Regions from separate parts of the Pseudalkalibacillus sp. Hm43 genome, predicted to be linked through region 2. Evidence: riboswitches for the same ligand, from Rfam matches in the RefSeq annotation. Region 2 holds a riboswitch; the other holds the start of a gene.
What was found. A riboswitch is a leader RNA that binds a small molecule or an ion and turns the genes downstream of it on or off. The one in region 2 is predicted to bind thiamine pyrophosphate.

Region 1 (7,498 bases), 1.1 Mb from region 2:
CAAAATGGATATCTTCCGTTTTCATGTGCATTTGAGCTTTATGGTGCTCCGCGCTTACCAGTTCATCCATAGAAGGTCCGGAAATGCTTACTTCTGGCAACTCTTTTCCTTCAAGTACAGCTAAAAACCCTTCATAGATCGTGACGAGTCCTTGACCGCCAGAATCAACGACACCGACTTCCTTCAAAACCGGTAACAGATCCGGTGTACGATCAAGTGATTCTTTCGCTTCCTTCAACGTTTGCTCCATCAAGGAAACGAGATCATCCGTTTTACGGGCTGCCTTAGATGCTTTCTTCGCTGCATCCTTTGCAACTGTAAGGATTGTCCCTTCTACAGGTTTCATGACTGCTTTATATGCCGTTTCCACTCCGGCTTCCAATGCTTCCGCAAACAGCTTTGCGTCCACTGATTTTTTCCCTGTAAGTGCTTTAGAGAACCCTCGGAAAAGCTGGGAAAGAATAACACCAGAATTTCCTCGCGCTCCCATCAAAAGACCTTTAGAGAATGTAGATGCAATCAAACCTGCATCGTCCGTGTCAAGACCTTTCACTTCCTTCACACCAGAAGTGATGGTCAAATTCATATTGGTTCCTGTATCTCCATCCGGAACCGGGAATACATTCAGGGCGTCGACCATCTTCACATTTTTGTTAAGATTGTCCGCCCCATAGATAAACATCTGGGAAAGCTTTTTCCCGCCTAACTTCTTCTCTGTCACGAATTCTTCCTCCTCGTTACGGGTTCGTCACCCTCACGCCTTGAACAAAGATATTGACGGAATCAACTGATAATCCGAGCATTTGATCAAGCGTATACTTCACTTTTGTTTGAACATTGTGAGCTACTTCAGAAATTTTCGTTCCATAGCTGACGATGATATACATGTCTATGTGTACTTCATCCTCTTCTTGGCGCACGACGATTCCACGGCTGAAATTGTCACGTCCTAGAAGCTCTGTAATGCCATCTTTAATTTGCTTTTGCGATGCCATTCCGATAATACCATAACAATCGATTGCGGCTCCACCTGCAATCGTAGCGATCACATCGTTAGAGATATCAATTTCTCCATACTTAGTTTTCATTTCTATAGACATGTAGAATCCTCCCTTGGATTTAATACCTATGACTAGTGTCATTTTACTATAATATCTAACATTTTAAAAGAAAATATCAATATTGGCCAATATCATGTCAAGTAAATAAACTTGATAATGCTTGTTGCAATCTAAGAACACTCGTGCTACTATAGTGTAGTGTTTTCGTATAAACTATAAACTGCATTATTTCTCTTATTTGCAATAAAGGAGGTACATTCATAATGGCTAGAAAATGTGTTGTTACTGGTAAGAAAACAAGCTTTGGAAACAAGCGTTCACACGCATTGAACACTACGAAACGTAAATGGGGAGCGAACGTTCAGAAGGTTCGTATTCTTGTTGACGGTAAGCCGAAGCGCGTATACGTTTCTGCTCGTGCCTTGAAATCAGGTAAAGTAGAGCGCGTTTAATTGTATGAAAAGAAAATGAACCCAAGATCGGGTTCATTTTTAATTTCTGGGACCTGAAGCACCTCGCTTCCGGTCCTTTTTCGTATATTCGAGTACCGCAAACGTCTCATTCGCACCCCGATTTCGGCTTTTTCTCAGTTTCGAGTACCGCATAGACAAAACAAAAAAGCACCTCGGTTGGTGCTTTTTTGCTTACCCCTTCTTAAAGGACCCTAGGACCGCTCTTACAAATCCCCCTAAGAACTTCGGCAGTTTGATGGTATAAAATTTCATGATTCCGCCTCCTCCAACGTTAGTTTCCGCACCCAATCTCTTCGGAAAATTAACATTCTATTTAAGTATATTCGTCTACTTAAAAAAAGTACCAGGAGTTTACGTTTGCAAATCAGTCTTTGCTTCTTACCACCATAATTATGCCGTCTTCAAATGAATAAGTACCTTTTTTTGTTACAAGCTCATTTGAAATGCAGAGGGTCGAACCCCACACTAGTTCAGCTTGATCGAGGGGATACTTGAATCCTTCCAGCGTAATCCCTTTCACTTCAGCGCTAAAAGGGATGAAGGATATATAAGGGTATCGCTCGTCATGCTCCAACGAGTAATGGCCCGGATTTTTCATCATCACTTCATTCGTTCGATCGATGATCACCGTTTCAATTCCCCGATCGAGACCTTGCTTCAGCAGTTGCATGTTGATCAACTCATGATCGAGCCGGCCCCCCGTTGCGCCGTATAACTCAATACGATCAGGATCTTGTTCGAATGCCCATTGCAAAGCCAGTTCCAAATCCGTCATATCCTTTTCTTGTTCAAATGTGAACATCGCCATTTGTTCATCTTTAAGAGCAGTGATATCTTCGTCTGTTATGGAATCGAAATCACCAAAAGCAGCTGCGGGAACGATTTTTCTTTTCTGAAGAAAAAGAATCCCTTCATCTACTCCGATAAATATCGCATTTTCCTTACCCATCTGTTCAGGTAGCAAGTACTCAGGCCCTCCTGAAACTAAGCAAATCGTCTTCAATACTATCACTCTCCATGAATCAGTTTAGGAGCAGTCTTAGATAACAACACGAGTAAAATGACTGTCAACACGAATGTTGGGCCAATGTATGAAATGTTATATAGGAACGAGTACATGAATGCAGGTGTTCCTTCAGGTGCTTGGTCTGCAAAGAATGCAACGCCCGATATAACATGGCTGGCAAGTCGTAACACGCTTCCGATAAAGGTTCCAAGTATGATCATAAAGACTCGCTTGCCAAAAGTATCACTCCAGCCTGGTCTTGTGAGTCCAGCTAATCCTACCAATAAAAATGCTAGTGGGTAGTCCAGGATAACTTGTAAGAAATAATAGATATATGGATTAATCATTAGTTGTAGAAGTCCAATGAGCAAACCTGTCAGGACGCCAGGAAATAACCCTCTACGGAATGCCATGATAAAAATTGGAACCATCTCTAGTGATACAGAACCACCGAATGCCCAGGGACCACTCAGTTTAATAAATCCTAATATAATTCCTAATGCTGCCATGATGGCAACTTCCGCCATCAATAAATTACGGTTTCTCATATTCTCTCTCCCCTTCATCTCTACAAAGAAATCACTGATCTGGAATAAAAAAGCGACTGCCCAAGAGGACAGCCGCTTTCGAATAATTTTATCTATCTATTATCGATTGAAAGCCAACTTCCCTCCGCAGGTATGATCCTGTTCAGGTTCTCAGGGTCAGAAGCCTACACTTCACTCTCAATCTCTTTCGGAGATTCCCCTAGTGGTTTCTTTGTAACTATTTAATTTCTACTCCACATTATACACCACGGATGGCTTCGATTGCATCCTTCCTGTTTTCCTTTTTGTAAATCGCAGAACCTGCGACAAGGACATTGGCACCATGCTCGCGGCACAGCTTTGCGGTTTCCGGATTGACACCACCATCGATTTCGATATCGATGTCGAGTCCTCTTTCCTTACACAGGTCCGATACTGCCTTCACCTTTGGAAGAACTTGTTCAATGAAGGATTGCCCTCCAAAACCAGGATTGACCGTCATCAACAAAACAAGATCGACATCGTCAATGATGTGCTCAATCATGCTGACAGGCGTATGAGGGTTGAGGACAACGCCCGCTTTCACCCCTTGGTCTTTAATCAATTGAATCGTCCGGTGGAGATGTGGACAAGCCTCTACATGGACGGATAATATATCCGCGCCGGCCTTCGCGAACTCCGGAATATATTGATCCGGGTTTTCAATCATCAAGTGGACGTCCAAAGGGAGATCCGTAACCGGGCGAATGGCGTCTACAATCAATGGTCCAATTGTGATGTTCGGTACGAAGTGTCCGTCCATCACATCCACATGAATATAATCCGCGCCACCTAGTTCAACATCTTTAATCTCTTCTCCTAGCTTCGAGAAATCAGCAGAAAGGATCGATGGTGCTATTTTCGTCATCGTCAGTACCTCCGTTGCTTTTGTTCATTGATTTCTTGTAAAAACTTTTCGTAATGTTCATAACGGAATTGCGCAATCTCTCCATCCGCTAACGCGGCTTTCACTGCACACTTCGGTTCGGATGTATGTGTGCATCCTCGGAATTTGCAATCCGGTCGTCTGTCACGCATTTCAGGAAAATAAATCGTCAAGTCCTCAGGTTCCATATCTACAAAATCAAGAGAACTGAACCCTGGTGTATCCGCTACTAATCCTTCCCCGAAAGGAATCAATTCGACATGTCTGGTCGTATGTTTCCCACGTCCGAGGTGATTTGAGATTTGGTTCGTTTCCAAGTTCAACTCTGGATTCAACGCATTCAACAAGGTCGATTTACCGACACCCGATTGTCCAGCAACAACCGTTACTTTATCTTCAAAAACGGTTCGAACATCTTCAAGTCCGATTTCTTCGGTAGAAGAAGTTTCAATTACTTCATATCCGATTTCTCGATACACATTAAGATCGTCCTTAAGTTCTTCCGGTTGATCGAGTAAATCCAGCTTACTGAGACAGATTACTGGTAAGATATCATTAGCTTCGATATGGACGAGGAACCGATCCAAAAGGAGCGTATTGAACGCTGGCTCTTGTGCTGAAAAAATGAGAAGTGCCTGATCCACATTGGCAATCGGTGGTCTGATGAGCTCATTTTTCCGTTCAAGGATTTCTAAGACATAACCGTCTGTCTTATTGCTTGATTCGAATTCAACATCATCACCAACTAGTGGGGTCAGCTTTCGTTTCCGAAAATTGCCCCTGCCACGACATTGATACACTTCACCTTCACTTTTCACATAATAATAACCGCTCAACGCTTTAATAATCGTTCCTTTTGGCATGCAGTTCATCTACTCTCCATTCTGGAATTTTTTCGCTTCTTCATACGTATACGACTCGCTATAGTATTCTTCACCGTCGACAAATACTTTATAGCTGCCTTCTTCGTTATAGGCGATCGTCAATGGGATTTCGTACATCTTCGTCTCTTTGATTTCTTCTTCAATAATGGTTTTTTCACCGTTCACATCATTCGTGACGATTTTAACCTTATGTTTCTTCGGTTCCTTCTTATCCTTTTCATTACCTTGTCCATCACCTTCTCCTGGATTTTCCTCGATTTCAACCTCTACCATGTCTTTGATTGATATCGGATCTGGAATACCTTTCGATAAGGTGACGGTGATTTCATCTCCTGCACGGACGGATGAACCGGCAGATGGATCGGTTTTGATGATGCTTCCTTCTTTCACATCTTCAGAGTATTCCCGTTCACTCGCTTCTTTAATAGTGAGTCCGTTCTCTTCAGCATAAACTTTTGCTTCTTCAATCGTTTTACCGGTCAAATCGGCTAAATCGAATGATGGCGGTCCACTGCTCACATATAAAATCAGAACCTCTTGACCAGGAATCACCATTTCCCCTGCTGCAGGGAATTGGTCGAGGATGACACCTTCCTCATACTCCTCGCTTACCCGTTTCGTCGTTTCCACGCTTTTGAACAGGTCATTTACATTCGTCCGCTTCACGTCCTCTTCCTCTTGACCGACGTAATTTTCAACTTCGAACTTTTCAGGACCGGTACTGACAAACAACGTCACTTTGTGGTTCTCTTTTACATTCGTACCAGCAGAAGGTGTTTGCCTGATCACATTTCCTTCCTTGACCTCTGCACTCGGCTGCTCTTCTTTCTCGGGATCGAGACCGGCATCTTTCAATTTTTCATAAGCATCTGTATAAGACATGTTGATGACGTCCGGTACAGGTACTTCTTCTGTTTGTAGAATTTCCGGCCAAATCGTCAATGCAGCGACACCTGCAATTCCGACTAACAGAAAAATGGCTACAAGGATAGCGATCCAGTTTTTCTTTTTCTTCTTTTTCTTTGGTTCAGATGGCGCCTTAGCCTCGGTTTCCTTTTTAGGAGGTTCTGCTGCTGGCTTCACTTGCTCCTTTGAACTCCCGATCGGGGTCAACACCTTTGTCGCTTCTTCATCCTCATCAATGAATAGCTTAGGTTCATTTGGATGCTGGAGAGCGAATTCCAGCTTCTCCCCAAAATCTTCTACACTATCAAACCGTTGACTCGGATCTTTCGCCATCGCTTTCAGTATGATATTTTCCAGGCTTTGAGGTATATCAGGATTAAGCAACTTCGGTTCCGGAAATTGCTCTTGTAAATGCTTCAGCGCCACAGACACGGCAGATTCACCTGAAAACGGCAATCTCCCTGTGACCATTTCATATAAAACGACACCTAACGAATAGATGTCAGACTTATTGTTGGCTATTCCGCCTCGAGCTTGTTCAGGTGAAAAGTAATGAACACTTCCAAGGACAGAGTTCGTATGGGTGATGGTCGCTGAAGTAGCCGCTAACGCAATACCGAAATCCGTCACTTTGGCGTTACCTTTTTTATCTATTAAAATATTATGTGGCTTGATATCCCGATGAACGATGTGATGGTCATGGGCGTGTGCAATAGCCGAAGAGATCTGTTTCATGATTTCAATGGATCGTTCTGGCGATAACGGTCCTCGATCGCGGATGATTTGTTTGAGTGTTTGCCCTTCCACATACTCCATCACGATGAAGTAGATCTGTTCTTCCTCACCTACATCGACGATATTGACAACGTTTGGATGGTTCAAGCTTGTTGCAGATTCAGCTTCTCTTCTAAATCTCCGGATGAAGTCTTCATCTGTTGAATATTCGGACCTTAATACTTTAACCGCGACGATTCGATCAAGGATCAGATCTTCAGCTTTATAAACGACCGCCATACCACCATCACCAATGATCTCTAAAATCTTATACCGATCACTGATTCTTCTGCCGATCATTCAGACGCACCTTCTTCAGGAGCGACATCATTATGCAATAGGATCAGGGTGATGTTGTCTTCGCCACCAGCGTCATTCGCCATATTGACAAGTTGATTGGCTTTTTCTTCAATGGTTGCCTCTCCATTGACGACTTCCACGATGGATTGTGATGAAACCTTGTTGGAAAGCCCGTCCGAGCAAATGAGGAGATAGCTCCCTGATGACCATTCATAGGTCAAGTCATCGATATCAACTTCAGGATCTGTTCCAAGTGCCCGCATGACGACATGCTTCCTTGGGTGATATTCCGCTTCTTCAGCCGTGATTTGGCCGGACTTCACAAGTTCGTTGACGAGTGTATGATCGTCCGTCAGTTGGATGATTTCCTCTCCTTGGATCCGGTAACAACGACTGTCACCGACGTGTCCCAGGTGGACCTCATTCCCCTTTGCACGCAATACGATTACGGTCGTCCCCATCCCTCTGCATTCAGGATGGCTTTGTGCATAGGAATAAATTTCCTTGTTAGCGTCTTCAATTAATGAATGAATGATTTCTGATGATGTTTCTTTCTCGTTTATGTATGTATCCAAATGCTGTTTGACAAAATGGACTGCCATTTGGCTGGCTACATCTCCAGCTTGATGTCCACCCATTCCA
Region 2 (7,498 bases):
GAATGCTTTATTGTATGTTTGGTACAAGTTTGTTTAGAACTACACAAAATTGTTTTGCCGCATCAAGAGGTGATTCAGCTCCGCTGATGCCTGATATGACAGCAACTCCGTCTGCTCCTGCTTCCATCACTTCATGAGCGTTGCTCGCCTGGATGCCACCGATTCCAACGAGCGGTACCTCATGACCTGCTTCACGAATTGATTGAATGACCACAGGTCCTCGAACCTCTTCGATGTCGTCTTTCGTTTTCGTCATGAACATCGGACCGACGCCGATATAGTCTGCGCCAGCACGGACCGCGGCTTCCGCTTCCTCTACGTTATGCGTGGAAACGCCCAAAAGCTTGTCTCCGATCAGCCGGCGCACTTCTTCAACCGAACCATCTTCCTGACCGATATGAACACCGTCGGCATCCACGTCCAGTGCCAGCTCCACATCATCGTTTACGATGAACGGAACACCACTCGCGTGACAGATCGCCTTCAAATCAAGCGCAAGCTCACGTTTTGCATCACCAGCCAAGCATCCATTCCCTTTTTCTCGGAATTGAAAGAAGGTGACACCCCCGTCAATGGCTTCCTTCAACACGTTACGAGGATCACGCCCATTACAATTCGCGCTCCCCATTACAAAATACAGTCGCAAAGCTTCCTTCAGGTTCATTGAATCGAGACTCCACTCATCCGGAACGCCCAATGGTTCGTCGGTCCGTGACCCGCACCGATCTGTAGCTGTTCATCAATCGCTGCGGAGATAAATTTCTTCGCCACACGGATTGCATCATGGACCGTTCGCCCTTTTGCTAGTTCCGCTGTAATCGCCGCTGCGAACGTACAACCCGTTCCGTGCGTGTTTTTCGTAGGCTTCCGGATGCTCTTGAATTCGTGGAACGCTTCTCCATCGTACAAGAGGTCGATCACATGCTTGTCATCCGTTGAGTGCCCGCCTTTAATGACGACATTCACTGCGCCCATCGCTTTCAATTTTTCCGCTGCCACTTTCCGGTCTTCCATCGTTTCAATCGTGATTCCGGTCAACGCTTCCGCTTCAGGAATGTTCGGCGTCACCACATAGGCAAGCGGCATCAATTTCGTCTTCACCGCTTCTACCGCTTCCTCTTTTAAAAGGGAAGCACCACCTTTCGCGATCATGACGGGATCGACCACGAGCTTCATCCAAGAATTCTTCTCCACGACCTCAGCGACTTTCTCGATGATTTCACTGCTGAACAGCATGCCGGTCTTGATCGCATCGGGCTGTAAGTCTGTCGCAATAGAGTACAATTGCTCTCCAACTGCCTCCACCGTCATCGGATAGACGGCTTGGACACCGAGCGTGTTTTGCGCAGTGACCGCCGTAATGACGGACATTCCGTACACTTCGAGCTCTTGAAACGTTTTCAAATCCGCCTGGATTCCGGCCCCGCCACCGCTATCTGAGCCGGCGATCGTCAATGCTTTACTAATCATCATGAACCTCCACCTCTGTTAGCCTAAATATCGATGGTACAACGACTTCGCTTCCGCTATGTCCTTCGTTCCGTGAATGAGTGCGCGTCCATCTTTAAACAACACGATCCGTTGCTCTCCTTTTGAAAAAGAGAGGAGAAACGGGTTTTGCTCAATCGTGCCACCTTGCGCAGACAGCCTTTCTGCCACTTCATCCAGATTCCGCTCCTGACGTTCCGGCGGTCGGATCTGTACAGAGTCCCGTCCGCACAACACAGCGGTTTTCGTTTGATTTTCATAAGACAAGTGAGGATACGTCGGTTCTGCTCCGCAAGATAAGCAGTTGTCCTTTTTCGCCTTCGACACGTTGATGGCCGTCTGCTGATTGCTCCATAGATCGAATGAGACTAACTTCTTCCGTAAAGCGTCCCAATCCTCCACTAAAATTTTCAGCGCTTCTGCCGTCTGATAGGCGACGACCATTTGCACAGTCGGACTGATGATACCCGCCGTGTCGCACGTCAAACCGCCAAGCGGCACACTTTCCAACAAGCAGTTCAGGCAAGGAGTCTCCCCAGGTATGACGGTAAAACTGATACCATAACTGCTCACACAAGCGCCGTAAATCCATGGAACTTCGTATTTCTGAGAAATGTCGTTGATCATCATTCGTGTGTCAAAATTGTCTGTGGCATCAAGAATCAAGTCCACGCCATCCACGAGCTGCTCCAATTCCTGAGGTGTCGCATCTAAAATGTGCGCTTCAATCTCCACATCCGAATTGATTTCGCTCAACCGATTTTGCGCCGCCACAGCCTTCGGAATGCGTGCATCCGCATCTTTTTCCGTATACAATTGTTGGCGCTGGAGATTGCTCCACTCGACATAGTCCCGGTCGACAATCGTCAGTTTCCCTACACCTGCTCGTACAAGCGCTTCCGCGTTCCCAGTACCGAGCGCTCCAGCCCCGATGATGAGTACGTGCTTCTGTTTGATCTTTTGTTGTCCTTCTTCCCCTATCGGTGTGAATAGGGTTTGTCGTGAATAACGGTCGCTCAACCTATGCTCATTCCTTCCATAGGGCTGCTCGCTGTTGCGTAACGCTTCTTCGGGATCCGACCTGCTTCATAACCGAGACGACCTGCCTCAATCGACAATTTCATCGCTTCGGCCATTTTCACTGGATCTTCTGCTGCAGAAACGGCCGTATTCAACAACACACCGTCTGCACCAAGTTCCATCGCTAATGCGGCGTCAGATGGTGAACCGATACCAGCATCGACGATCACAGGTACATTCGATTGCTCGATGATAAACCTCAAGTTAAGCGGGTTGATGATCCCTTGCCCTGATCCGATTGGAGATGCACCTGGCATGATCGCATGTGCGCCAAGCTCTTCTAGCTTTCTAGCCAGGACGACATCATCGGACGTATAAGGCAGAACCGTGAATCCTTCCTTCAACAGCTCTTCGGTCGCTTTCAAAGTTTCGACCGGATCCGGCAACAACGTCTTGTCACAGCCAATGACTTCTACTTTCACCATATCACAAAGTCCGGAAGCTTTTGCGAGTTTCGCGTGACGGACGGCTTCTTCGGCTGTTTTCGCACCGGCTGTATTCGGCAGCAATGAATATCTTTCCAAATCCAGCTTTTCTAAAAAGTTCGGCTGACTCGGCTCGAATATGTTCATACGCCGAACCGTGAACGTCAAAATCTCTGTACCTGACACTTCCACTGCCTGTTTTTGTACATCGAAATTCGGGTACTTCCCTGTCCCTAATAACAATCTTGAGTTAAATGTAAAATCACCAATTTTCAACATGATCAACCGCCTCCTACGAATTGTACGATTTCAATTTTATCTCCATCCTGCACTTTCGTTTCCGGATGGCTCTGTTTTTCCAAAATGTCTTCATTATGCTCAATCATAACGACGCGTTCTCCGAGCTGGAAATGCTCGATCAAGTCGGACACGTGTTCAATGGAGTCCGGTACAGTGACCGACTCTCCGTTAATGTGTAGCAACATGTGTATCACTCCCTTTATACGTTGAGGGTTGTTCTATCAATTTGAAAAGCCGATGCCCATTCAGGTTTCATCGCAATTCCTTCTATAACATCTGCCATAATCGCTCCCGTGATCGCGGAAAGCAAGATGCCGTCACGGTAATGGCCGGTTGCGATATAGAGACCTTTTTCAGTCGGATGTGCTCCGAGATATGGGAGGCTATCCCCCGTTTGTGGACGAATGCCTGCCCAGGATCTCTCCCATTCGGCATCTTTCAACTCAGGTAAAATCGCTTTCGCTCGCTCCATCAAAGTGGAGATTCCTTCGATTGTTACAGCCTCATCAAAAGTACCTGCCTTTTCCGTTGCCCCTACAATCAGGCGGTTGCCTGGTTTTGGCACAATGTAGCATCCGTTTGCCGAAATCGTCCCTTTAACAAGTCGACGTTTACTCTTCACCGAGAAGACTTCTCCTTTTACTGGATAGGTATCGATTGTGACGCCTGCTCCACTCAATAACTTTCCACTCCAAGCCCCACCAGCGACGATGACATGTTCGGCACGATACTCACCAAACATGGTCTCCACTCCTACAATACGGTTCTGCTCCTTAACAAATATGTGTACTTCTGTGTGTTCAAGGATTTGCGCACCCAACGCAACTGCAGATGTTGCATAAGCTGTCGTCAGTGAAGATGCCGTCACTTGACCGTCATTCGGAATGAACATCGCGCCGAAATTCGTCAAGTTGAGCGCTGGCTCTAAGAGTCGAAGTTCCGACGGGGGAATCCATTCTGCTTCTTCTCCCATGTCCTTCTGAGCTTGAACCAGTCTTTTGAACTCCACCGCTTCTTCCTCAGATGTCGCCACCTTATAAAAGCCGTTCTGCTGCAGCTCAATATCCATTCCACTCAGTTCTTTCAATTCTTCTGCAAGCTCTGGGAACATCGCTCTACTTGCTTTGGCGAGTTGGAAAAACGGTGTGTCCTTTTCAATTCCAGCTTGAGCACCTAGCATGCCCGCTGCTGCGCTCGATGCTTTCGCTGCGATTTGCCCGCGTTCAAGCACAAGTACTTTTTTACCACGTTTCGATAAGTTGTACGCAATGGAACTTCCAATTACACCAGCTCCAACAATAATCGCATCATAATGTGTTTGCATGCTGCACCTCCTCGATCCGTTTCCGATACTTTTTCACTTCGGCTACTGGATCTTCAGCCTGTAGAATGCCTGACATGACCGCAACGCCACTCACTCCCGCCTCGATGACTTCCCCGACGTTATCAGGCGAGATTCCGCCGATGGCAATGACGGGAATCGTCACCTGGTTAATCAGTTGTTTTAACTGGGAAACTCCTCTCGGATAAAGATCCGGCTTCGAGGTCGTCGCAAAAATATGCCCGAAAAGGACGTAATCAGCGCCTTGCTGCTCAGCCACAAGCGCTTCTTCTATGCTGTGCACGGATTTTCCAACCAGCATATTCGGGAACGTTCGCTTAACTTCTGGAACGCCTAGGCTGTGAAAGGCTAGCTGAACACCTCTCGTTTCCAAGACTGCCGCCACATCCACTCGATCATTGATAATAAGCTTCTCAGTTGGCACTCCTTTTTCAACAAGAAGACTTACGCATTCAGCGATTTCACCTGCAGTTCTCGCCTTTTCCCGGATATGGATGAAGTCGACGTAGACATGGATAGAACTTGCAATCTCTGAAAATGTCTCTAACGTCTGCGTTCCTGTGGAAACGACATGAATCGTTGGGTTAACCATGCGCCTCCCACCTTTCTTTTTTAAATAACAAAAAGGACCACCCTTAAGCGTAAAGAGTGGTCCTCATATAGTAGTAATCCTATTATATACGGTATCGGCCACTTCCCTACGCTGGTACCAACCAGATCAGGTTCAAAGGGTCTGGAAGTTCGTCTTCCATCTCAGTCATTCGACTCCCCTAGTGAAACTATTGCCAATATTCAGTTGTTTCTTCTACTGTAACACCCAACTCTCAGAAACTCAACTTTCATATCGAACATCCCCGACTGGGAATAGCGGCCACAACTCGGCAGAATAGTAAGATAAGAGAATAAGAGCAACGAACGAAAGGATGAACAATCCATCTGTTTTGGAATAGCCAATTTGATAATAAAAAGTACGCTTTGTTGCATCGGAAAACCGCTTCGCTTCCATTGCGACCGCTATCCGGTGCGCCCGGCGGATACTTTGGGAAAGCAGCGGAATCGAGTACGATTTCAGTTTGAAAAAGAACGAACGGATACCCCGTTGTTGTTGGACACCCCGTACTCTCATCGCATTCCGGATCGTGAAGAATTCCTCAATCATGATGGGGATTAAGCGCATCCCCGCCATGAAACTATACGCGTATTTCGGCTTCAGCTTCGCTTGCTGCATCAAAGAGTAAAACAGGTTGACCGGGCGAGTGGTGAGCGTGAAGGTAAGCCCAAGCGTCGCGAAAATGAGTGCCCTGAACCCGAGGTGAATCCCTCTGTAAAAGCTTTCTTCCGTAATGTGAATGAGCCCGAACTTGAACCAGGTCGTTTCCCCTTTTCCAAAGAAAATCATCGAGGTCGCCGTCGAGACAAACACGAGGATGAACGGAATCATCAGCAGTGCGAGCCGCTTTTTTGGATGACCGGAAAAAAACCAGAACAAGAGGAATGCCCCGGACGTCAGGTAGATCAACCAGTTCAGCTGGTGAACAAACAGAACAAAAAGAAACATACCGACCATGAAGAAGAGCTTCAAGGTCGGATTGATTTTATGCAACCACGTTTCGTTGTATTGGAATTCCATTTACAAACACTCCATTACAGGTTCTCGTTCTTGGGTGTGAACGAGCCGATCTTCTGTTAACAAGCCGTTTTCGATTGTCCAAATTCGAGTCGCGAAATGCTCCACGACCTGTTCATCATGCGTGACCATAAGGATGGTCGAGCCTTCCTTCTGGTAGTCTCGCAACATCTCAAGGAGCGCAAATGTATTTTTCGAGTCTTGACCGAATGTCGGTTCATCCAGCAACAGGATTGGCTGATTCCGAACGATTGAAGCCGCTACCGACAACCGACGCTTTTGTCCCATTGAAAGCTGGTACGGATGATGTTTTCGGAACGAAGTGAGGTGGAAACGCTCGAGCAGTTCGTCCACCATCGCACCCACTTCCTGTTGGGGTCGTTTTTCTACCCGCAAACCATACGCGATCTCTTCATAAACCGAATTCGTCACAAACTGGAACTCAGGATTTTGGAAAACGAACGTAAGATCCTTCGGAAGCTTTTTGACGGGCTTACCGTAAAGCTCGTACGCCCCCGATGTTTTGATGAATTGCATGAGCGCGTGTAGTAGCGTCGATTTGCCTGCTCCGTTGTCACCTGTTACCGCAATCCATTCACCTTTGTAGACCGTCGCTTGGGGCACATGGATTTTAGACTCTTTTTGCCTTAACCCTTTGAACTCCTCGAGTCGAATGATAGGTTCGGTTGAAGCGACGACCTTCTTGGGTGGCTCATAATCCTTCCAAACACCTGGGTACCAAATGCCTTGTGTGTGCATCGTTTCTTGATATTGCGACAGGACGTGTTGCTTCGGACCATCGGCAATGATTTCCCCTTCTCCGTTAAAAAGGACGATCCGATTGATCAGGTCGATGACGTGCTCCAGCTTGTGCTCGACGATGATGAGCGTCTTGTCTTGGCTGATTGCTTTTACCGTATTCCAGATGTCTTCTGTCCCTTGCGGATCGAGCAACGCCGTCGGTTCATCCAGAAACAGCACTTCCGGTTCAAGTGCTAATACCGATGCAATCGCGAGGCGCTGTTTCATCCCGCCTGACAACGTATGGATATTCGTATGGATGTTGTCGAGCTCAAGACCCACGGCTTCTAAAAGCTGACGAATCCGTGGACGCATTTCCTCTCGAGGGATGCTCTGATTTTCCAATACGAAGGCGATCTCTTCATCCACATACGGCATGCAAAATTGAGCGTCCGGGTCCTGGAAGATATAGCCCCAGGACGCCGGTTTCTCAAT

Region 1: linked by a shared signal. The riboswitch ahead of thiT (energy-coupled thiamine transporter ThiT) and the one ahead of tenI (thiazole tautomerase TenI) in region 2 are both predicted to bind thiamine pyrophosphate.

What each region holds. Positions count from the first base shown of each region.
Region 1 covers NZ_CM135129.1:874,593-882,090, forward strand. The annotation lists gene ACXQIQ_RS04665 (DAK2 domain-containing protein) at 1-721, opposite strand, end outside; gene ACXQIQ_RS04670 (Asp23/Gls24 family envelope stress response protein) at 738-1,100, opposite strand; gene rpmB (50S ribosomal protein L28) at 1,325-1,513, shown strand; gene spoVM (stage V sporulation protein SpoVM) at 1,706-1,786, opposite strand; gene ACXQIQ_RS04685 (thiamine diphosphokinase) at 1,899-2,483, opposite strand; gene thiT (energy-coupled thiamine transporter ThiT) at 2,543-3,088, opposite strand; TPP riboswitch at 3,191-3,299, opposite strand; gene rpe (ribulose-phosphate 3-epimerase) at 3,327-3,974, opposite strand; gene rsgA (ribosome small subunit-dependent GTPase A) at 3,977-4,855, opposite strand; gene pknB (Stk1 family PASTA domain-containing Ser/Thr kinase) at 4,865-6,856, opposite strand; gene ACXQIQ_RS04710 (Stp1/IreP family PP2C-type Ser/Thr phosphatase) at 6,853-7,498, opposite strand, start outside.
Region 2 covers NZ_CM135129.1:1,976,255-1,983,752, forward strand. The annotation lists gene thiE (thiamine phosphate synthase) at 8-664, opposite strand; gene thiD (bifunctional hydroxymethylpyrimidine kinase/phosphomethylpyrimidine kinase) at 661-1,470, opposite strand; gene ACXQIQ_RS10545 (thiazole biosynthesis adenylyltransferase ThiF) at 1,489-2,508, opposite strand; gene ACXQIQ_RS10550 (thiazole synthase) at 2,505-3,272, opposite strand; gene thiS (sulfur carrier protein ThiS) at 3,275-3,478, opposite strand; gene thiO (glycine oxidase ThiO) at 3,493-4,617, opposite strand; gene tenI (thiazole tautomerase TenI) at 4,601-5,227, opposite strand; TPP riboswitch at 5,314-5,417, opposite strand; gene ACXQIQ_RS10570 (energy-coupling factor transporter transmembrane component T family protein) at 5,468-6,265, opposite strand; gene ACXQIQ_RS10575 (ABC transporter ATP-binding protein) at 6,266-7,498, opposite strand, start outside.